DNA from 4 places in the Brevibacillus sp. 7WMA2 genome. Region 2 is predicted to be linked to each of the others. Evidence: riboswitches for the same ligand, from Rfam matches in the RefSeq annotation. Region 2 holds a riboswitch; each other region holds the start of a gene.

Region 1 (6,028 bases), 2.0 Mb from region 2:
TTGTAATCATTGTAGTAACACCATATTGTGTATACAAAGCGGCATTCAATTCTTTAGAGAAAGGACCTTGCATGGCAATAATATTTTTTTGCTCTACGCCTAACTCTTCACATTTTTCCATATTGTCTTTACGTGGCAGCATTCGTGCAATCAAACGAATCTCGGGATCACCTAGCAAATGCTTCGTAAACGTCCCAAGCGTTTTGCTTCCTGTGGTTAGCATCACTACGCCTTTTCTTTGTTTTGCTTCCAATGCTGCTTGTTCATAATTTTCCACTATGAGCACATTAGGATGGTCAACATAACTACGGGTCTCCCTTTCATACCGGATGTAAGGAAGCTGTAATTCTTCTGCGCAAGCCATCGCATTTTTAGATGCTTCTTCTGCAAAAGGATGACTTGCATCCACAATGGTTGTAGCCTTCTGTTCCTTGGCTAAGGCAATCATATCCGCTAGTGGTAGTCTTCCTACTCGCGTCGTAATTCCCTCGTCCTCCAAGCTTTTAGCGGCAGAATCGGTAACAACCGTTGCCAGTAGATTAACACCAGTAGACTTCAAAAGGACAGCCAATTCGCGTGCATCACTTGTCCCTGCCAAAAACAGGATCATACACGTACCCCCCGTTTATCATCAGCTTCTGTAGCCTGAGACTCCTTGCTACAGGCTGTTTGCCCATCTTGGGTTACAGGGGTATGGCTATGTCCGTTTGCATGGTGATGATCATGATGGTGATCATGGTCGTGATGGTGGTCATGGTCATGGTCGTGATGGTGGTCATGGTCATGGTCGTGATCATGGTCATGGTCGTGATGATGATCGAATACAGCGAGTTTTCTAAATTGACAAAGATCGCAGTTGGCTAATGCCCGTCCCTGTAATGCTTCTATAGAACGATCTACTACAATTTGTTCTAGCAGTTCATGGAAGCCTAATGCCTCGCTCATCGAGGCATGTATATCAGGGAAGTCCTGATGAAACTGTTGTAAGTTTTCTTCTAGACGTTTTAACAGGATACCCGTAAATAACAAATAAGGAAGGACATAAATCTGCTTAGCTCCCTGTCTTACACAACGGACTAACCCTTCTTCCACTGTCGGATAGGTAACGCCCATGTACGCCACTTCAACGTTACCTACCCCTGTGCTCTCCCATAACAAGCGGGCTATTTTACAAAGATCGCTGTTTGCATCTGAATCACTGCTACCACGACCTACTAAAAGAATGGCACTATCCTTGTTAGCCGGTTCTAGTGGAGTATAGGAAGTTGTATTTTGTAAGCGATCCCGCAAAATTTGCACCATATCCTCATGCACACCTATGGGGCGCCCATAACGAAAATCTACATGGGGATATTTCGCCTTAGCCTCGTCTATTTCATGCGGGATATGCAGTTTAGCATGGGCTGCTTGAAACAGCATTAAAGGTACCATTGCTACAGTGGTAGCTCCACGTTCTACTATTTTTTGCACACCCTGCATAATGGTTGGTCTGGTTAACTCCAAGAAACAAGTCTCATACAGTGTCACGTCTGTTTGTTCCTGTAACAATTCAGTAACTCGCTGTGTAAACTGTAGAAGATGCTCATTTCCCTCGGCATCTCTGCTACCATGACCGATAAAAAGTATTCCGTTCAAAAAATTCCCCCCCTTAATCTCCACACGGTTCTTCGATCTGCAATGGAGCTACGAATTCCTGATAGCGGTATTCAAGTACCTGCCCTGTACGTTTAAAGAATTTATGGAATCGTTCCTCGATATGACCTTTTGTCTTATACTCATCCACAATCCGTTCTACAAGTCCAATAATCTGTTCTTCTGGAATTCCCTCAGCTATACGTTGTCCAGGATGAGCGTTACGTCCGATACGCTTGCCACCTAAAAACACATCATATGCGCCACGTCGGTATACAAGACCAATGTCCTCCATAACTGCACCATAGCAAGCCATTCCGCAGCCGTTAAAGCCAATTTTTAAATCCTTTGGCACAGCTAGACCATCTAATCGTCTACCTAATTCCTCAGCTACAGGGATCGATTCATCCTTTTCTAAATCACAAAAATCACAAGCTTTCACCTGCGCACTAGCCCCGATCGGAAACAATTGAAAGCCAACTGCTCTTAATTGTTGCGTGACCTGCTCTGGATCTACCTGCGGTAAGCGAAGAATAATTTGATGCTCAATGCTGTACATCATTTCTCCGCCATCCTTGGTCAAATCGGCCAATAGACGCATTTGTTCAGAGGTAAAATTCTTACGAGCTACACCAGGCGAAACGCCTAGCTCTAAAATATCAACAACTCCGCTAAACGGGCGAGGTGGTGGAGTGATACCCTGATTTAACTCTAAGGCTGTCTTTTCATTAACGCACGCAAGCGCTTCCATCGCTAATTGAAAGGCCTTTACCGCTTGTTTAGGAGCTTGAAAGCTCTCTGTCTCTGCCTGAAAAGAATTCTGTTCTACTTCCCTTGAGAATTGCCTGGGATTTGAAAGGGCTTCCATCGCCGCTGATGGTGCGGAATCAGAAACCTGAGCTTCTTGTATTGTAGCCTGCGGTGAAGTCGCTACAGCCACTTCTTGCACAGAAGATGACTCAGATACCGGATTTCCACTCTGAGGCTGGCTGTGAAGCGCCCAAGGCTCTGCCTTCTCCTGCAAGCGTTCATGAGGTTTTAACGGTTGATCCATGCGATTTAACGTATATTTACGTTGATATCCGCGCGGAGTAATAATTTTTTGGTCGTAAACAAAGGTAGTCGAGTTTCCGATGATTACTGTTGTCAGCATTCCAATGTCATGCTGTAGCATGTCTGCAAGTGTTGTAATTACAACATGTTCTCGATCTCTATAGGCGCTCTTTACGATTCCTACTGGCGTTTCAGGAGAACGATATTTTAATAATATTTGTTGTGTTTCTACAATTTGTCGTGTACGGCGACCACTGCGCGGGTTATAAAGCGCAATGACAAAATCAGCAGAAGCAGCTGCTTCTACACGCTTAGCAATCGTTTCCCACGGTGTAAGATGGTCACTCAAGCTGATTGTGCAAGCGTCATGCATAATTGGAGCACCCAATAAAGACGCGCAAGACTGAATGGATGAAATTCCAGGTACAACCTCTACCTTCACCCCAGTAGATTCTGTCCAGCCTTTTTCGACTAGGACTTCATAAACTAGTCCGGCCATGCCGTATACCCCAGCATCCCCACTAGAAATAACGCCAACAACTTGACCTAACTCAGCCAATCTTACCGCTTCTTGAGCACGGCTAACCTCTTCTGTCATCCCAGTACGCACGACACTTTTGTCTGAAATAAGCTCTCGAATTAAATCTACATAAGTGTTGTAGCCAATTATCACTTCGCATTCTAGGATAGCCTCTTTTGCCCGATGCGTAATGTGATCATGATGTCCTGGTCCAAAGCCAATTAGTAGAATTTTTCCTTTCTCCATCTACTCCAAGCCCCCTATCCTTATTTGCAATCAACCTTACATTTTTATACAATAAAAAAAACAGCGCTTCCCCGTCTGACTTACGTGAGAAGTGCTGTTATGATGAGCTTGTTATTTTTTTGAAAGGAATATTCCCTTCTGTAGCAAAACTGCTCTCATAACACCTCCCCATCTGCCGTAGGTCTGACGGTGTTGTTAGAATAAAGAGGGTAGCCTGACTCTTGGAATATTCTGCTCCTTTTCGTCTTCTGAAAATTTATAATATCCAGTGACAAAAACGGGCTCTCCAATTACAGTGGCGGGACCGTGTTGGATTTTCACCAACTTCCCCATGTGAATCGTTTCTCATGTAACAATTCCTTTATTCCCAAGCTTATGTGATTACTTCTATCATAATCCAATTTGCATTTTATTGTCCATACTTTTCTGTCTAGCCCACACGGGACTGGACAAGAGGTGAAAGAAGATCGTATACTGACATACTATTAGAAATCTTCTATTTTTATGCATAGAGGAAAATATATTTGAATATACAGTATCATAATTAACATATTATAGAAAGGTTGTTAAAACATGTCCCTCTTACACACCTTACAACAACGTCAAGCTATACGCGCCTACGATGGTCGCCCTGTAGAAAAAGAAAAGATTGAGCAACTTCTAGAAGCAGCTATATTAGCACCCAATGATCGCTTGCGAGAGCCTTGGCACTTCTATGTCATTCAAGGCGCTGCTAAGGAACGGTTTAACCAGCTAGCTCAGGATTTCTTGCTTGAACGCTTTCCTACCAAACCTCATTTAGTAGAAGAGTCCATGAAGAATGTTCTGGCCACCCCTCTCATTATAGTCGCTACATCCCAAATCATAGAAGGCGACGAAGCTTCTTCGCTTGATAATGATTATGCTGTAAGCTGCGCTATTCATTCGATGTGGCTGATGGCTTTTGAGCTAGGTCTAGGTTTTGTATGGCGTACACGTGGTGTAGGTTTAGCTAGGGATGAACGTCTCAAAGCCTTCTTGTCCCTATCTGATCAAGAAAAAGTAATTGGTTCCTTATTTATTGGCTATCCAACTGATGAAGCCACACCTCGAACTGCTCGAAAGCCTATCACTCAAAAAACAACCTGGGTCGAGTAAACTTTGGCATATTTCGAACGGTTACAAAAAGGTTACATTTTTCCCCGCTTTGTTGTAACATTTCCCTCACCTGCTACGTATTATTTTTATAGTAGGTGATGATACATATGACAAACCACATGACTTTTGCCATACTGGTGGGCTTGTGTGCGACAGCGGGACTTTTTTTATTTCGACGCGCTGTGACGAGTGGGGATCGACAGCAAGGCGGATTCTGGATTAATGGTCTAGCTATCGCTATTGCAACTTTGCTGGTTTTATTCTCAAGCGCTATCGTCGTGTTCTTATTGGTTACGATTCTCTGGACAGTCGGCACTCTATTTCCTATGTTTGTCGACAAATCTGATTTCTGGACACTCGTTTCCTTTGCAGTCGTCTCCTTTTTCATGTTAATGCTGTACGAACTAATTCTTGAACCAGTCCTTTTATACATAATGCAAAGACTACATATCTCAAGAAATTGGAAATTGATACCTGAAATTTTAGCAACGACCTTCATTTTTTATCTCGTGAATACCACATGGATTCCTGGTGTCTTGTTAACACCATTAACTCCCTTATTTGTTGGCATATTAGCTGTAACAGTCGATTATTTTTTAGAGCGCATCATGGGTGAGAGAAGGTAAAAATGTAGACACGACAAAAAGCACCTCTTAGTTTGCGAATCTCGCGACATGACAGGAGGTGCTTTTTATCTGTCTTTTCCTCGTACAAAAAGGCGTTTCTGCAAGCATACAGAAACGCTTTCAACTCTGTTCTTCCATTCTTTTTTTATATGTATGTTCTCCCGTTATACAGCAGATGCACTTAGCGTGTCGTCCCTGTTTTTCCCTGTTTCTTCTGCTGTAAGCGGTATTGAGTAGGTGTACAACCTGTTTCTTTCTGAAAAACAGCGGCAAAATAGGCACTATTACGAAAACCTACTCTGCTTGCAATCATGGAAACATTTCGATCTGTTTCTAGTAGTTGCTTCTTCGCTTCATCTATTCGGATGCGCGTTAAATATTTCCCTGGCGTTATCTTCATACAACGAGAAAAACAACGCTGCAAATAAAAAGGACTCACATAGAGACGTGACGCCATTTCACGCAGAGTTACGGGTTGGTTATAGCAATCGTGAATCATCTCTAGCAAACGGGTCGCCGCATCTTCTTCCGCTGATTTCCAGGTTGGTTCAGATGGTCTACAACGCTTGCAAGGACGAAAACCTGCAGCAATGGCATCGGACGCCGCATAATAAATCTTCACATGCTCTCTTTTGGGTGTCCTTGATTTGCATGACGGCTTGCAAAAAATACCCGTCGTGCTAAGGCCATAAAAGAATAGTTGATCATAATTTGGATCGCATTCTACTATCGCCTTCCAGAACTCCTCTTTCATCCACGATCCCTCCTAGCCTTCAATCCTCAGTATAACGTAATGTTTTTACTTCTAGTAAGC
Region 2 (6,028 bases):
CGATTTTCACTACTTGAATGTTGGCCAGCACGGTAGCAAATCCAATCCAAGCATATAAGCCTACTTTGCCAAAAAAACGATAGCATAATAAGAATAAGACAAAATTGACTAGCACAAAGCCAATCCCAAACCATAAATTAAACATGTATCCTCCTAGTTTTGATAACGCGGGAGATCTCGAACCGCGAAGAGTGTATGAAGTTGTTACAAGGACTCATTGTAACAAGCTTCACCCAGTGGTTCAATGCTTTTTTCCACATCAGTAGTTATTCTTTGATGGAGGAGTATCATTTAACCAGCAATCAAAAAATTTTTTAGAAAAAACAAACCAAGTAAAAAGAATTCTCTTTCTCCCAATGCAAAGAAGAGCAGCAAATAGCTGCCCTATATGGAATATGTTTAAAGAATCAGATTTAAAATCTCATCGACCCACTCCAAATTCTCAGCTTGTAACCAGATGGAGGGCTGCATATCTTCCGCTCGATACCAAGATCAATGTCAGAGTACAGATCGGTATTTTGGTTGCCAATTGACCCTCTATAAAACACGGACAAAATATTCGAATCCTTCAACAAATCCTGTTCTATTCTGTCCATAATAGTTTGCCGGTGCATGGTAAGCAGTAAGTCTCTTTGTTTATGCTTTGTTTTTAATCCCGCACATCATAAAATCAATCCTTTGTTTTTGTCCTTCTATATATAGTTCTGCTTACTTATATGGATATCTTTTTGTTTTTACCTATAAAATTTTCTTTTTGATAGATAAAGCTCATCAGGGACGCTTGCCGACAGGCTCTTTACAAAACAACCAATGCCGGCCCATAGCGTGTTCAAGCTGAATCTCGATCTCAAAGAAACGGGATAAAAGCTCTGGACCAAGCATGTCTTGTGTCTGACCAGAATCAAAAATGCTCCCATTCTTGAGTAAGAGCGTATGAGTAAAACAAGGCAAAATTTCTTCTATATGATGGGTGACGTAGATAATGGTGGGAGAATTAGGCTGTTTCGCTATTGTTTCAATGTACAGTAATAATTGTTCACGTGCTATAAAATCAAGACCCGTTGTAGGCTCATCTAAAATCAACAATCGTGGGGATGCCATTAGGGTACGGGCTAATAAAATACGCTGACGTTCGCCTTGTGACAAAACCTGATAGGGACGATGCTCTAAATGAGTACAACCAAATTGTTCTAATAGAGCTTTTGCCTGCTCTATCTCTTCTTGAAGCTTTGGCTCGTAAAGGCTTAAAGAAGCGTGTTTACCAGATAATACAATCTCTAGCGCGGTATCGCCGCCTCGAAGCTGTTGTTGCAGAGAACTACTGACAAGGCCGATTTCTTTGCGTAACTGTCGCAAGTCATAGGTACCGAACTTTTTCCCAAGAACCTCAATTTCTCCAGAAGTAGGCCATATATAGCCGTTTAGAAGCTGGAGGATGGTTGATTTACCTGATCCATTTAGACCGAGTAGACACCAATGCTCTTGAGAATGAATGTTCCAGCTTACCTTGTTTAAAGTAAGAATTGGTTCAGTATGCACGAGTAGGTTCTCTCCTTTTTCGTCTTTTTAATCATTGTACTAATTTTCTGTCTTATATATCAATCTAGAAATGAAGGGATTAAGAAGGAAATATCGTTTCATTAAACTTTTTCCCAAGAACAATTACAAATGAATAATACGAACAAAAAATAAATATTAGATAAAAATGTTCGGATTGTTTCTTGATTATTTAAAAAGGAATGTTATAATCAATAAGGCTTGTAATTTCCTAACATTTTCAAGGGGGCAACATCTATGAATTATGATGTTATCATTGTCGGAGCTGGTCCAGCAGGAATTTTTACGGCATATGAATTGATCCATAAAAAACCTGATTTACAGATCCTGTTGATTGAAAAAGGACATAATATTTACTCGCGTCGCTGTCCCATCCTTGAGAAAAAAATTAGTAAATGTCCGCCTCCAGCAGGTCGAAAGGATTTTAGTGGTTGCTTGCCAGCCTGCTCAATTACCAACGGATTTGGTGGAGCAGGAGCTTATTCAGATGGAAAATTTAACATCACGACAGAATTCGGTGGCTGGATGACCGATTATTTAGCACCTTCTGAAGTGCTTGAGCTGATTAAATATGTTGATGATATTAATTTAAAACACGGAGCAACTCCCAATATAACCGATCCAACCACGGAGGCTGTCCGTGATATAGAACGTAAGGGGCAAGCAGTTGGACTGAAACTACTGCGTGCAAATGTCCGTCATTTAGGTACGGAACAAAACTTGGAGATTTTGAAGAGTATCTGCGAAGAGCTAGAATCAAAAATTACAATGCTTTTTAAGCAGGAAGTGGAAGATATCATTGTTGAGCAAACGGAAAGTGGTAAAGAAATTCGCGGAATTACCTGTAAAAAGGGTCAGGAGTACCGAGCGAACAAAATCGTTATTGCTCCTGGCCGAGACGGCTCGCAATGGTTCGGTGAGATTTTGAAAAAACAGGGCCTACGATTAAGTAACAATCAAGTAGATGTGGGGGTTCGTGTAGAAACAACCAATGTAGTCATGGAAGAAATCAATAAGCATCTATATGAAGGGAAGTTCTTGTTCAAATCTTCTACGGATCAAATTGTACGAAGCTTTTGTTCTAACCCAAGCGGTCATGTTGTTGTAGAAAATCACAGCGGTGTGATGGCGGCTAACGGGCATGCATACAAGGATGAGAAGCTGGGGTCCCCTAACACGAACTTTGCTCTGCTTGTGTCTCATGTCTTTACAGAACCATTTGATAAGCCAAACGAATACGCGAAAGAGGTGTCAAGGCGAGCGAATGATCTTTCTAACGGCTCCGTGATTGTACAGCGCTTTGGCGATATAAAACGTGGGCGGCGTTCGACAGAAAAACGACTGAAAGAGGGATTTATTGAGCCAACGTTAAAAGAAGCCGTACCAGGTGATCTCGGCCTAGTATTACCATATAATACAATGAAAAGCTTAATTGAAATGGTAGAGGCACTCGATCATGTTACGCCGGGTATTGCAAGTGAACACACGCTGTTTTATGGAGTAGAAGCGAAATTCTATTCAGCACGTCCATATTTGAATCCGCACTTTGAAACAGAAATTAGTGGTTTATATGCAGGCGGCGATGGAGCAGGTTTAACGCGAGGACTTGCGCAAGCAGGAGCATGCGGCGTTCATATTGCTCGGGGAATTTTACGTCACCTGTCTTAAAATATGGAAGAATACAACTATATTTTGTCACAACAGCATGATTGTCAAGTCCATTTCTTGTGCTATAATATTTTCAAATGGGTCACATCTCATTCATGTAAATAATAATAGTTTTAGGTAATGGAAGTTTGGTGCAAATCCAACGCGGTCCCGCCACTGTGATAGACTGTTTTCCGGTCTTAAGTCAGGTCTTTTACCTAAAAACTACTGAAAGGCTAACCATTTCGAGGCGAAAGTGGTTAGTCCAAGTCTAGTGATGTTCCCGCCTCACTAGATTTTTTTATGGAGAAAGGAGCGGAAATGGTAAGAAGAGTTTGTCAAATCGCCTTACTTATTGCACTTGCGCTGGTAAGTGTAGTGGGTTGTTCAAATAATGAAGTAGCGCAAAACACATCAGCAGAAGAAAAGGTTGAAAACAAGATCGTTGTGGAAGTTTCAAGCGATCAGGGCAAAACCAAAATTGCTGAAAAAACAATTCAATTCAAAGGGGATCAAACCTTGTATGAGTTGATGAAAACCAATTTTAAAGTGGAAGACGATAATGGATTTATCACGTCAATTGAGGATGTGAAGCAAAATCCAGCAGAGAAAAAGTATTGGTTATACGAAGTGAACGGAGCACCAGCGGTTACAGGAGCCAAGGATCTTAAAGTCAAAGATGGCGATGTCATTAAGTGGGATTTACATGCCTCCTAACCATCAAATACACAAAGCATCCCTATCTAGTGTAAGAGGCATAACGTTGCTAGCTATCTTAGCTGCCTTGTCTGTTGCTGGTCGGATTGCACTGTCGTCCATACCTAACGTACAGCCCGTGACAACATTTGTCATTCTTATGACAATTCTGATGGGACTTCGATATGGTTTGTTGCTTGCGATAATTGTGATGATTTTGTCAAATATGGTCCTAGGGATCGGGATTTGGATTATCCCGCAGATCATTGCATACTGTATAATTGTCGTAGTAACCGGTATATTTATACGTCCTGTGTTTCCAAAGCTTTCCTTGTTCGTGATGGCCATATACGCCGGATTTACAGGAATGCTTTACGGGTTTGTTAACTCTCTTTGTCAGGTACCGCTTTATGATTCAACTTATTTTCTTGCTTATTATCTAGCAGGAGTCCCCTATGATACGATGCATGCAATTGGGAATTTCGTTTTTTATTTCGTACTCACACCTCTTTTACTTCCTTTGTTGCACAAATTGATAAATCAACATTTTGCTAAGTCTTGACAACTGAACAGGCACAATGCAGTGCTTGCCGAATCATATCAAACCTTTGATGCAAAAGGTTTTTATACACAAAGACGTGTATAGTGTTTTTAAAAATAACAATCAATACATAGTTGACTATATGGTAAATATAGTAGTACAGTATTGGTAGAAAACAGAATACAGGTTACACAAAGACGTGTTACTTATGTAGATAGCAAAGAGGCTTTTAAAGGGTATGCTCCCTTCTAAAAAGCCTCTTTTTTTATTCCAAATGGAGGTGTCAGCATGGATAAGGTTAGTTTTAAAACAGATATTTACATGGGACAAGGCGCACTACATCGCCTGCAGGATCTGAAAGAAAAACGAATTTTTATTGTCACAGACCCTTTTATGGTTCAATCGGGAATGATTCAGCATGTCATTGACCAGATTGACGCGAGTAATAAGCACTTGGTTTTTAGTGATATCGTTCCAGACCCGCCAATCGAGGTTGTTGTAAGTGGAATGAAAGCCCTTAGTGAGTTTGAAACGGATACGATTGTTGCACTAGGAGGAGGCTCAGCTATCGATGCAGCGAAAGCAATGAAATATTTTGCGAAACAAGTGTCGAATCAAAAAGACCTTCCTTTCATTGCCATTCCGACAACAAGTGGAACAGGATCAGAGGTAACCGCATTTTCTGTTATTAGTGATCAGCAAAAAAATATTAAGTACCCTCTAGTGTCGAATGATATGACGCCAGAAGAAGCTATTTTAGACCCAGAGCTAGTAAAAAGCGTCCCTGATTTTATTACAGCCGATACGGGAATGGATGTTTTGACGCATGCTATCGAGGCGTTTGTGTCTACAAAAGCAAATGATATTTCTGATGCTCTTGCGGAAAAGGCGATGAAGCTTGTCTTTGAATATTTAGTAAGAGCATACAAGGATGGTAATGATTTAGAGGCACGTGAAAAAATGCACAATGCTTCATGCCTTGCAGGAATGGCCTTTAATGTTACATCACTAGGCCTCAATCACGGAATTGCCCATGTAGCTGGAGCTAAGTTCCACATTCCTCATGGTCGCATGAATTCCTTACTGCTTCCACATGTCATCGAATTCAATGCGAATTGTGGAACAGGATATGGTCAGAGTGAAAATCAGGCGACCGCTAAGAGATACGTAGCTATTGCTAAAACCTTAGGTCTTCCAGCAAGCAATACGAGAAGTGGAGTGCGCAGCTTAATTAATGCAATCAAGCAATTGCAAAAACAATTGAAAATGCCAACGAATTTGCGGGATTGTGGCATAGAGTATAAGCAACTGGAAGAAATGAGAAATGCGATTGCAGAAGGCGCGCTTAAGGATGGATGTACAAAAACAAATCCACGTGTGCCAACGGAAGAAGATGTTATTGGAATTTTGAACAAAATGTTTCAGTAGCGAATATTTTGTCGAAATTAGTCTAATGAAGTATTGACATCGTTTACAAGTTCAAATATAGTGAAATTAACACAATGACGTGTTAAGAATTTCAGTTGAGAGCGAAGAGGCTCCTTAAAAATTGCCGAGTGTATTTTTTAAGGGGCCTTTATGTGTTTT
Region 3 (6,028 bases), 410 kb from region 2:
AACTATCGTTTCCCTTCTTATAGCACATGAATCTTCGTTATAGAACCTTATATAAAATAGAATGGCAGCATTTCAGTGCTTAGGGTATCACCCCATGTAGAAATGCTGCCAATCAACTAACCCGGTTGTTTTTGATCTTTATCTTCTCTGTCCTTTACTTATTTTCAGTATTGTATTGTGATGATTCGTATTGGGGAAACACAGGATCTGTGAAGGTATGTTTTGAATCTCGTACTCTTTTTTCTGGTAAATCCATTTCTCCCCTTCGACTCTAGTAAATCCTAGGGAATAGCTGTTATGGTGTTACGAACTAATCGAGTAGCAGTCACCATATTTTCTAAGGAAGCGATCGTTTCCTTACGCCCTCTTGTTTTTAAACCGCAATCGGGATTAATCCAAAATTGTCTGGGTTCAAGGACCTGTAGAGCATTCTCTATCATTTTTATCATTTCTTCTACAGCTGGAACGCGGGGACTATGAATATCATAGACACCTAGACCAATTCCTTTCAGATAGGAATGATTATGGAAAGCATGGATTAGCTCACCATGGCTGCGTGATGTTTCTATTGAAATAACATCTGCATCCAATTCGCTGATAGAATCGATAAAATCATGAAACTCGCAGTAGCACATATGGGTATGAATTTGGGTCGTGTCTTTTACAGTAGAAGTCGTTAAGCGGAAGGCTTTTACAGCCCATTCTAAATATGCTTCCCATTCCGTTTTCTTTAACGGTAACCCTTCACGTAGTGCTGGTTCATCAACCTGAATCATCGTGATCCCACTAGCTTCTAACGCCTCTACTTCTTTTTGTAAGGCGAGTGCAATTTGATAGGTTACCTGCTGTCTGGAAATATCGTCACGCACAAAGGACCAATTTAAAATTGTGACAGGTCCTGTAATCATTCCCTTGACCGGTTTCGTTGTAAGAGATTGTGCATAGATACTCTCCTTAACTGTCATCGGCTCAATAAACTCTACATCTCCGTAAATAACTGGTGGTTTTACACAACGTGAGCCATAGGATTGCACCCATCCGTTTTTAGTAAAAGCGAATCCACCTAGTTTTTCGCCAAAAAATTCCACCATATCTGTCCGTTCAAATTCCCCATGAACCAACACATCAAGCCCAACCTTCTCTTGTATGTCAATCCATTCCCGGATTTCTGCTTGCAAAAATTGCTCATATTTCTCTGCCGACCATTCCCCCTTCCGCCATTTATTTCTCGCCTGACGAACTTCTGTTGTTTGTGGAAAACTACCAATCGTTGTAGTAGGGAGAATTGGTAACTGTAATTGGTGCTGTTGTTGTTTTCGCCGTTGTTCATAATCAGATGCACGGCCGATCTGATCTAATTGCAAGCTGGCAACAGCCTCATGTATATGTGGGCGATTGCGAGCTACAGAGTTCGCTACCCGTTCTAAAATGGTTTGATTCTCAGCAAAAATCTCTTTAACGCTTTCCTCTCGGTTCTGCAACCAATCTGTAATATGCTTGATTTCAATTAGTTTTTCATCTGCAAACGCCAATGAATCTTTAACTAGTGGATCAAGCTGTGTCTCTTGATTTAGACTGATTGGAACATGAAGTAGACTACTAGATGGCTGAATCCAGATACGGGATGCATCGACATGCTCTTTGATTGTAGCAAGAAGATTTGTCTTTTGAGTCAGATTTGCCCGCCAAATGTTCCTACCATCAATGATGCCCGCCCCAAGTACTTTATCCTGAGGGAAACCATTTGTTGTGATCTGCTCAAGGCTGCGTCCTGCATCATGGACAAAATCTAATCCAATTCCTGCTACAGGTAGCTTAATCACTTCTTTGTAAAATGTAACGGAGCCAAAATAGGTTTGTAGCATGATTTGTAGTTGTGGAACAGCCTCATGAAGCTGTTCATAGATGTAGGAGATCGTCTTCATTTCGTCTTCGGATAATGATGTTACTAGAATGGGCTCATCCATCTGAACCCATTCCACGCCTTCCTGCGCTAATTCTGTTAGAACCTGCACATAAAGAGGAACAAGCTGTAGGATAATCGCCGGTATCTGGAGCCGATCGAACCCTTTGGATAGCTTAATAAAGGTATACGGTCCTATTATGACAGGTTTTCCTTTAATCCCTAGCTCCTCTTTCGCCTCTTTATAAGCAAGAAGCGGTTTATTTTCGGTCAGGACGGGTTTGATGTCCTGAAACTCCGGCACGATGTAGTGATAATTGGTATTAAACCATTTGGTCATTTCGCAAGCAACTGCATGCTGATTTCCTCGTGCCATTGCAAAATAGGTGGACAAAGGTACTACCCCACCAGCATATTCATAGCGTTTTGGAACATATCCAAACATCACAGCCATATCCAACATGTGATCATACATAGTGAAATCATTGACCGGGATCAGATCAATCCCTATTTCCTTTTGTTTTTGCAGGTGCTGGAGTCTGCTTTGTTGCATTTGGGCAAGAAATTCCTTCTTTTCAATTGTCCCGGCCCAAAATGCTTCTAATCCCTTTTTCCATTCGCGATTTTCCCCAATGCGTGGATATCCTAAATTGCTACTTATTCCTTTATTCATGCTTGTTCGCCCTCCTAAACAGGTTATATTTTCAGTAAAAAACACAACTCAAACAAAAAAGCATCTCTCCCCGTTCAAAAGATGGTTAGAGATGCCCGAACAAGCAGTGAATATACTTGTACAACTGCCACAGCTATCTAACACCTCCCTATCTCCCGTAGGTCACACAGTGTTGTTGAAATAGGCAGGTCTCCTGACTTAAGAATCCACATCAGCACATACCTTCCCAATCCTTCGTTGATCAGTGGTTTTTTTGTACTGACTCCTCTTTTACAGTGGCGGGACCGTGACGGATTTACACCGTGCTTCCCTTTTCATCCTTGACACTCATAGTTCAAAGAACCTATTTCCACATATTTAATTCATCCATATCACCAAGATATATACCTACCCTTTATTCTAGGTATGCTTGCTATCATAATATAACTTCACATAAAATTCCATATTTTTATTTAATTCAGTTTCCTATTGTCGCAGGAAACTTCTGCCACTTCCATGGCAAACTGAATTTTGCCCGCCCTTTTTGTCAAATTGCACGAAAAAAGGGGGATTCCTTCTCTTTTTACCTATGTTTTCTGTTCTACTCTCCTTGTCCAGTTGATAAGCATATAAGGACATCTACAGGAAAGGAGGCAATCATATGAGTCGAAATCGAAAGGCATACTTTCCTTTCATCGGTCCATGTGATCCTTGTCCGCCACAACGGATTGTAACTTATGAGACACCACCACAGCTTTACTTAGGATTTCAACCTCCGAATTTACCGCAATTTGATCCATGCAAAGCTCTTTGCTTAGGTACCCTCTGGCCTGCTCTGTATGCGCCTTATGAAAATCCGTACAAGGGAGGCAAATAAAAATGAGCGATCATGATACTTCTACGGATGAACGCCAGCAACAATTTTATGAGCTGCTTCACCAAATTCAGGCGATCGACTTTGTTTTAGTGGAGCTAAACCTGTATCTTGATACACATCCTACTGATATGACTGCTATTAGGCAATTCAACGATATGGCTCAGCAAAGTATGACACTAAAGCGCGAATATGAATCTTTATTCGGACCTCTGATGAATTTTGGCAATAGCTTTTCACAGTACCCTTGGTCGTGGAACGAAGTACCTTGGCCTTGGCAGGTCTAGAAAGGGGGAATTTTGAATGTGGATTTATGAGAAAAAGTTACAGTATCCTGTTCGCGTAAGCAAATGCGACCCGAAAATGGCAAAGTACTTGATGGAACAATACGGTGGAGCTGATGGAGAATTAGCGGCCGCGCTACGTTATATGAATCAGCGCTATACGGTTCCTGATAAGGTCATTGGTCTTTTAAACGATATTTCCACAGAAGAATTTGCCCATCTCGAAATGATTGCAACAATGGTATATAAGCTAACGAAGGACGCTACTCCTGAACAGCTAGAGGAAGCTGGTCTTGGCGCACATTACGCAAGCCATGATAAGGCTTTGTTTTTTCATGATGCGGCCGGTGTGCCTTTCACAGCTACATATTTTCAAGCAAAAGGTGATCCTATTGCAGACTTGTATGAGGATATTGCTGCCGAAGAAAAGGCACGGGCTACTTATCAATGGTTGATTAATATGACTGATGATGTCGATTTAATCGATAGCCTTTCTTTCCTTCGTGAACGTGAAATTGTACATTCTCAACGGTTCCGTGAAGCAGTGGAAATTCTAAAAGCAGATCGGGAACAGAAGAAGATTTTCTAACTACGTAACGAATTAGACACTACAAGTGAATATGAAAGGCTAATTGACCAAATTTCTAGTAAGAGATTTGGTCAAATGTTTTTTTCTACGCGCTATTTTCCTCTACGCTCATGTCCAGCCTTATGTCAAAAAGCTTTTCAAGTGGGAATTGTAGAAATACGATTAATTCATACTTTACAGATCGGAATTATAAGAATATAATGAGTCTACATTTTCCCATTTATAAGGAGGAGCATCATGAGAAGAGCTTTTATACATTCATTCTTCACATTTCTATTAGGAGCTTCCTTATTAGTCGGTTGCAGTAGCGAAGGAGCAGCTCCATCCACCTCTAATACTCCAGCCGATGGTCAGGCAGATACTCAGGCTCAAACACTACGGGTACAGAACGCAGGAGATGCTGTTATCGCTGCTACTGACAAATCGAAATCGCCTCAATCGGCGAAAAATCGAAAAGATACGGTTGTAGTAGCTTTAACTGAACCAGGTGGGGTTTTCAATCCATATTTTTATCACAATGGTTATGACGGTAACGTTACCTCCGTGATGTTTTCTCCACTGGTTGATATTGATAAGAGTGGCAAACCAGTTCCTAAATTGGCAGAAAAATGGGATATTTCCGATGATCAGCTTACGTACACCTTCCATCTACGTAAAAATGTAAAATTTAGCAATGGAGATCCCTTGACTGCTGATGATGTCGCCTTCACCCTCACCCTTTTGCATGATAAAACGTATGACGGAGAAACAGAAATCGCCGAAGCACACATTAAGGGCGGCAAAGCTTATAAAGAAGGAAAAGCAAAAACCATTGAGGGAATTACAGTCATCGACCCACAGACAATAAAGATAACCACTGAGAAAGTAAACGCTCGATCTCTTCTTCTGCTTGGTGGTCACGTGCTGTCCAAAGCTTATTATGGAAAAGGCTATGAACCAGGTAAGCTTGACTATCTGCGTACCTTGCATACAAAACCAGTCGGAGCTGGCCCATATAAATTTGAAAAGTTTATCCCCGGTCAAGAAGTGAGATTCGTAGCCAATGAGTATTATTACGAGGGAAAACCGGCCATTCCGCATTTTATTTATAAAACAACCGATGGAGATACTACGCAGTTTTTCCAAACAGGTGAGACTGATTATAGCTCCTTCCCTGCAAATGCCGATAATCTGGAGCTTTTAAAGAGCCTTGGTTTTGCAAACATCAATATTTATACTTCGACTGCCTACAGCTATCTTTCCTTTAACCATAGCAAGCCTTATTTAAAAGACAAGCGTGTTAGACAGGCGCTAATCTATGGGCTTGATCGTCAACAAATTGTGGATGCCGCCTATCAAGGTTATGCACAAATAGCTAATGTCCCCATATCTCCAGTATCCTGGGCGTATACAGAAGATGTGAATCCCTACGATTATGATGTGAATAAGGCTAAACAGCTACTGGATGAATCAGGTTGGAAAGAAGGCTCGGATGGCATCCGTGAAAAGGACGGAAAAAAACTGGTTCTTCACTATCTGACAACGAAAAGTAAAGTAAGCGACATTCTTATTCCTATCGCGAAGGAAAACTACAAATTAATTGGCGTTCAACTAGAGGCAGAATTAATGGATTATCCAGCGCTTGTTGCAAGAACTGACAAAGGTGATCACGACCTTGCTTCCTTTTCTACTACCATGCTAGGTGATCCATCAGATGGTGTTGTTCAGTTTTCTTCTACAGGTGGCG
Region 4 (6,028 bases), 190 kb from region 2:
CGGATCATTTGGAGACAAAAAAGGAGCAAACAGTGCTAAGAGTATCATGAGGATGATAATCATGCTGCAAATGATCATGAGCTTTTGTGACAGTAGCTTTTGTGACAGTAGCTTTTGCTTCAATTTTTTCAACACGCTTATTGCTCTCCTTCCCATTTTATCCGGGGATCTAGGAAAGCATATGCAATATCCACAAGGAGATTGCAGACGACAAAGATCACACCCATAAACAATAAACAGCTCTGAATCATCGGATAATCACGGTGTAAAATAGAAGTGACAAACAAGGAGCCCATACCAGGCCATGCAAAGACGGTCTCAACAATAACGGCTCCGCTTAGCATGTTTCCAATGCTCATGCCAAGTCCAGTTAACACAGGTAATAAGGATTTTTTAAACACATGTCTACCAATGATTAGACTTTCTCGCAGCCCTCGCGCTCTCGCATACACGACAAATGGCTCATTCAAGTTTTCTAGCATACTGGTGCGAAGCAAGCGCATGTACGTACCTATATAAGGAAAAGCCAATGTCAGGGCCGGAAGCACTAGATGGGCAAAAGTTCCTCTTCCCAATACGGGAAATAAATCTAACTTTACCGATAAAAAATAGATGAATAGAAATCCGAGCCAAAAAGCAGGCATCGAGACGCTTACAAAGGCAAGCATCCTGCTAACCTGATCAATTAATTTTCCCTTGTAAAGGGCAGAAATCATTCCTAAAGGTAAACTAATAAAAACAATCAGGAGTAATGAAGCACATGCAAGTTGCAGCGTTGGGGAGAAATGGAGAATAATTTCATCCCATATAGATTTCTTCGACACATAAGAAACCCCTAAATCCAATTGAACCACTTTTCCTAACCAATTTACATACTGGATATACAGGGGCTTGTCCAGCCCTAGCTCTGCTCGAAGGGAAGCCACTGCCTCATCTGTTGGAGGAATATGTGACGCCCTCAAGTAAGCTACGGCCGGATCCCCAGGGGTTAAGTGGAGCAGAATAAAAGTGATCAGAGAAATTCCCAATAATATTGGCAGTAAACTTGTGAGACGTTTAACAATAAACCAACCCATTTACTACTCCTTTGCCGTTTTTACATAACCCCACTTCACTTCATATCAATGGTAGTGAAAGGAACTTCGTATTCTTGAGGCAAGAAATGAACCCCGCTCAGATTTTTATGATAGACCGCTATATTAGATTGATAAGATATTGGTAAGTAAGCAGCCTGTTCGTGCAATGTTGTTAAAATATCTGTATAAAGCATCTTTCTGTGTGCTTCGTCTGTACTTACTAATACTTCCTTGATTTTTTTATCTAATTCTTTCTTGCCTGGTAGCCCTGATAGAGCTTTGTAATCCGGACTGCCACCTTCCGAAGGTGTTGTGATAGCAGATAAGTAGGAATGTGGATCAAACGGAACACCCCAGCTTGCCGTAAATAATAAATCAAAGCTGCCTTCATTGGCTGTGGCCCAAAAATCCTCTTCTTCCTTACTTGTCAGCTTCATATCTATCCCTAATTTTCTAAACTCGCCTTGGGTATATTCGGCAATCGCCTTCTGGATGTTGTCTGAGCTAATAAACATTAGCTCCAATTGTAGCGTTTTTCCAGCCTTCTCTCGAAATGGTTTGCCATTTACTTGTTTCCAGCCCGCTTCATCCAACAATTGTTTTGCTTTTTCTTCATCGTGTTCATACGGTTTTACATCAATCTTCGTATATGGAATGGTAGGTGCAAATAACGTATCAGCTTTTCTTTCTGTGCCGTAAAAGATATGATCGATGACAGCCTGCTTATCAAAGGCATGCTGGATAGCTAGACGTAAGTTACGCTCTTTAAGAGCTTCTCTGTTCGTATTAAAGAGTAACGCCCTTGTAGCCGTAGGTTCTGATAATTTGGTTTCATATTTTCCCGATTCCTTCAGAAACCGGAACGAATCCTGGCTTATGACTCCGTTCCCAAAAATCAAATCAATGTCCTTCTTCTCAAAAGCGAGAACTCTCGATTCACCGTCAGGTATGACTTTAACAATCACCTTATCGACTTTCGGTTTCTCGCCCCAATACTTCTCGTTTCTTGTAAAGACAGCCCTTTCATTTTTCTTATATTCGCTTAGTACCCATGGACCTGTCCCAATCTGTGACTTGAGCCCGTCTTTAAATGTGTTTTGGCTATCAGGAAAGGCAGCTTCTCCTACAAATCGTAAAGGTCTGATGTACGTAAGCTCCTGAAGAGTAGGGTAATATGGCTTGTTCAAAATTAATTTAAACGTAAAATCGTCCACTACCTCAGTACTTTTAATTTGATTTATTAATTCCATCCATTCATGTTGGGGAGCATTAGCTAAAACCGTATCGAAATTTTTCTTCACGATTGTAGCATTAAACGGCGATCCATCCGAAAATGTAACATCTTTTCTTAGATGAAACACGTATTCTTTTCCATCCTTCGATACATCCCAGCTTTGGGCCAGCCACGGTTTAAGCTCCCCGCCTTCACCGTAGTAAACGAGAGATTCATATACCATAGCTTGTGAGAACCATTGATTCGGAAAATAGGTATGAGGATTTACGTCTCCGATATCTCCAGACCAGGAAAACGTAAGAACTTTTGAACTATCTTGAGTTGCTCTATTTTCTCCTTCTTTTGTTGTGTTACCACAGCCAGCGATAATGATTGTTAGCAGCGCTACTAGTCCAACAAAAGAAGTAATAAATGCAGACCGTTTCAAATACATTTTTATCACCTTTTATATAATTTAATTATTCTAAAAATGTTAAAACACAAAAAAACATTACCAACCAGATTAAAAAGGTCAGAAATGCCTATCGTTTATGAACACATCACATCGGTCTTTTAGCATTCAAAACACCTCCCTATCTCCCCGTAGGTCTAACAGCATTTCTAGAATAGGCAGGTCTTCTGACTTGGGTTCATCATCTCCATGCGTCTTCCCAGATATGATCCAGTGACATATTTGCATAAGACTCCCCCTTACAGCGGCGGGACCGTGCCGGATTTACACCGGCTTCTCTTTTAAGTATCCGTTATGAAACAAATACACCTATTCCATTACCATATGTAGTTTTTCCTTGGAAATATTCACTTTATATCCTTATTTTGAAAGTAGGACAAAAAGTTTACCTAGAACAAATTATATTCGTTATTCCAAGTTTACGCTATATGAAATTAAAGCCCTTCTTTAATTCTGCTCATAAGATGGAACACTTTTGTCCAGAAAGGCTTAAGAGGATGCATCTAGGATCAGGCTCATATATAAAAAGCGCCAATTCCTCTACAGTAAAAAAACATTGCCACAGCATGTCCCATTAACAGCTTTAGCAATGTTTTCATAGAAATCACATACCATTGTAGCTTACAAACTCTCCGTTCGGCTTACGATAGCCGCGTGGACGTTGGCTTGAGAGCTTTTCTTTTCCGATAGTAATCATCATGACTGTTTCATATCCATCAGGAATTTCTAAAATTTCCTTAATAGCACCTGGATCAAATCCAATCATCGGACACGTATCCCAGCCTTTATCTTTCGCAGATAGCATGAATAGCATCGCAGAAAGGCTTGCATTACGAATGGCATCTTCCTTCATAAAGGATTCACCCTTACCCTCATATATCCCTGTAACAGTCTCAACGGTACGATCTAGCTCTTGTTTGCTCAAAATTCCGAGATGATGCATTCCCTCGTTTATTTTTTCCACCGCTTGATAAGCGTAACGATTGCCCAACACCAAAATGACCGCTGAAGCTGAATGCACCTTATACTGCTTGCAGGATTCATAAATTTTTTCTTTCAAGACTGGATCCGTTACGACAAGATAATGTGTATGCTGAAGATTAAAAGCAGAAGGAGCATATTTAGCCAAAGTAAAGATCTCTTCAAGCTCGGGTCGGGTAATTTCTACCCCTTCCATGAAATTATTTGCGGAACGTCGACTTTTCACTAGGCTTGTAAATTCACTCATGTAAACTCCCTCATTTCATGTATGTATCGAAATTGTTACAGGGGAGGAGAAAGAGCGTTTTCTCTACACTTACTCGCTCCCCTTGTTTTTTGTACCGAATTCATTCTGCTTTTCTTTGTCAGTTCTTTTCTAATCACACTTATTTAGACCTATAAAATAGCGGCATTGTTTTACGTTATCCCTCATTATCATACAATAGAGTACGTGAATCTGGATACCTTTCTTTTCAGGTCCGTCCTTAGGCAAAACTTATGCAAATAAAACATATGCACCTGGACCAATCAACGCAACGCCGATAGCTACCGCTAGCAATACCAGATTGTATTCCATACCGTTCTGAGTAATCCACAATCCATTTTTTCCATGTACAGTAAAGATAGCGATCAGCATAGTAACAGCGATTAATGCTCCACCTACCCAAGTAAACACACCAGATGCAAAGAGCAATCCTCCAACAATTTCACTGGCTCCTGCCATGAAAGCCATTAACAAGCCGGGTTTCATACCGATTGATTCTAACCAACCCGCTGTTCCCTTTAAGCCATGCCCACCAAACCATCCAAATAATTTCTGTGTACCATGACCAATAAATAAAAGTCCCACAACTAATCGAATAAGTAAAAGTCCTGCATTCATTTTCTTTTTCCTCCTCAGGAATATGTTTTGTTTTAAGTATCTTCAATTAAAGATATATGAGAAAGATGGATAATATGCTTCTTTTTATTATCGCATCTGTTTTCAGCTACTTATCTACAAAATTCATTTCGGCTGACTTCCCTAGCTTTTTTAACAAGGTGATGGTAATCTCTTTTTCTTCAGGAGACAGTCCACTCATTGCTTCTGCTAGCTTTTCTCGATGCTTTGGAAAAATCTCTTGGAGAAATTGCTCTCCTGCTTGTGTTAATTCCGCATAGATCACGCGTCGATCATTCGGACAGGGCTTACGAAGCAAATAACCTTTTTTTTCTAGCTTATCAACCACATAAGTAATATTTCCGCTAGAGATTAAAATCTTATCTCCAATTTGCTGTAGAGGCTGCCTGCCTTTGTGAAATAACAATTCTAGCACACCAAATTCAGTCGGATTTAATCCATATTCTCGAATATCCTTCTGAACATGAGCAGACGTCCAGTTAAAGGCGCGAGATAAGACAACGAACAAATGGAGAGATTGCTCTTGAGCTTTATTAACATCCGTAATCATGTCCGTTTGCTTTCCCTGTTTGTCCTGCATTTTCTTCTCTCCTTTCCTTTATTATTTTATCTTACCTTTTACAAAAAATAATTCAACATGTCTCACTTTTTAATATCTTAAATTTGAGATATATGAAGCATACCCTATTTTTTTTATGCTGTCAACTAGTAAACTAAAAAAATATGAAAATCAACAATGTGGCGGCTGAATCTGGTTATATCTGCATTACTACACAATCAAATTTTACTAACTGGAAGCCTTATCAGCTTTGGTTACAAACAGCTTTTGGACAAGAATCTCCTCTTTTTTTAGGCCATACATTAGCCTATATAATGGTTTTAAATCCTTTTCTGAATCGCACAGTGCTAGTATCTCTTCAGCCCATAGCAATGGCTTGCTCTTCATAAGTAAAGAGCAGAAGGTGTGTCCTTACCCTCGGCAATGCCACAAGCGAGGAAAAGCAATGCCAGTCTTCCAGCTCCCCTAGTTCTTTTGTTCTTTTGTTCTTTTGTTCTTTTGTTCTTTTGTTCTTTTGTTCTTTTGTTCTTTTGTTCTTTTTATATAGTCATTCTCTGTTACAACATCGCTAAACTCTTTTAGATGGTAATAAGTACTGCTTACAAGATTATCTTGTTCACGGTAGAAAGTATTTTGATAGTAAATGAATCCCGTATGCTTTGGATCATTTAAGGCACCCATTTACAAAAAGAAAAGACCTAACTGAATCGTTAGGTCTCCTCTTATCATTATCATCGTTAGATTAACGAAGTAATTGAAGTACGCCTTGAGGCTGTTGGTTAGCTTGTGCAAGCATTGCTTGAGCTGCTTGAGTAAGAATGTTGTT

What was found. Region 2 has a riboswitch for cobalamin ahead of GOP56_RS05975 (DUF4430 domain-containing protein). Riboswitches for the same ligand answer to the same signal wherever they lie in the genome.
Region 1: it holds a riboswitch for cobalamin, as region 2 does, so the genes downstream of both, cobJ (precorrin-3B C(17)-methyltransferase) here and GOP56_RS05975 (DUF4430 domain-containing protein) in region 2, are expected to answer to the same signal.
Region 3: it holds a riboswitch for cobalamin, as region 2 does, so the genes downstream of both, metE (5-methyltetrahydropteroyltriglutamate--homocysteine S-methyltransferase) here and GOP56_RS05975 (DUF4430 domain-containing protein) in region 2, are expected to answer to the same signal.
Region 4: it holds a riboswitch for cobalamin, as region 2 does, so the genes downstream of both, nikA (nickel ABC transporter substrate-binding protein) here and GOP56_RS05975 (DUF4430 domain-containing protein) in region 2, are expected to answer to the same signal.

Annotation. Positions count from the first base shown of each region.
Region 1 is NZ_CP048799.1:5,051,370-5,057,397, reverse strand. Features, by position in the region: gene cobK (precorrin-6A reductase) at 1-610, opposite strand, end outside; gene GOP56_RS21815 (sirohydrochlorin chelatase) at 607-1,635, opposite strand; gene cobJ (precorrin-3B C(17)-methyltransferase) at 1,649-3,451, opposite strand; cobalamin riboswitch at 3,638-3,830, opposite strand; gene GOP56_RS21805 (nitroreductase family protein) at 4,025-4,588, shown strand; gene GOP56_RS21800 (hypothetical protein) at 4,696-5,214, shown strand; gene GOP56_RS21795 (bifunctional transcriptional activator/DNA repair enzyme AdaA) at 5,396-5,968, opposite strand.
Region 2 is NZ_CP048799.1:1,657,530-1,663,557, reverse strand. Features, by position in the region: gene GOP56_RS05990 (queuosine precursor transporter) at 1-145, opposite strand, end outside; gene GOP56_RS05985 (ABC transporter ATP-binding protein) at 772-1,539, opposite strand; gene GOP56_RS05980 (NAD(P)/FAD-dependent oxidoreductase) at 1,795-3,225, shown strand; adenosylcobalamin (AdoCbl) riboswitch at 3,322-3,474, shown strand; gene GOP56_RS05975 (DUF4430 domain-containing protein) at 3,526-3,921, shown strand; gene GOP56_RS05970 (ECF transporter S component) at 3,968-4,462, shown strand; gene GOP56_RS05965 (1-propanol dehydrogenase PduQ) at 4,730-5,869, shown strand.
Region 3 is NZ_CP048799.1:1,246,111-1,252,138, forward strand. Features, by position in the region: gene metE (5-methyltetrahydropteroyltriglutamate--homocysteine S-methyltransferase) at 282-2,576, opposite strand; cobalamin riboswitch at 2,742-2,938, opposite strand; gene GOP56_RS04810 (spore coat associated protein CotJA) at 3,217-3,432, shown strand; gene GOP56_RS04815 (spore coat protein CotJB) at 3,435-3,716, shown strand; gene GOP56_RS04820 (manganese catalase family protein) at 3,733-4,302, shown strand; gene GOP56_RS04825 (ABC transporter substrate-binding protein) at 4,540-6,028, shown strand, end outside.
Region 4 is NZ_CP048799.1:1,846,199-1,852,226, forward strand. Features, by position in the region: gene nikC (nickel ABC transporter permease subunit NikC) at 1-135, opposite strand, end outside; gene nikB (nickel ABC transporter permease) at 138-1,076, opposite strand; gene nikA (nickel ABC transporter substrate-binding protein) at 1,112-2,743, opposite strand; cobalamin riboswitch at 2,901-3,089, opposite strand; gene GOP56_RS06860 (nitroreductase family protein) at 3,366-3,989, opposite strand; gene GOP56_RS06865 (DoxX family protein) at 4,239-4,625, opposite strand; gene GOP56_RS06870 (MarR family winged helix-turn-helix transcriptional regulator) at 4,732-5,223, opposite strand; gene GOP56_RS06875 (flagellin N-terminal helical domain-containing protein) at 5,945-6,028, opposite strand, start outside.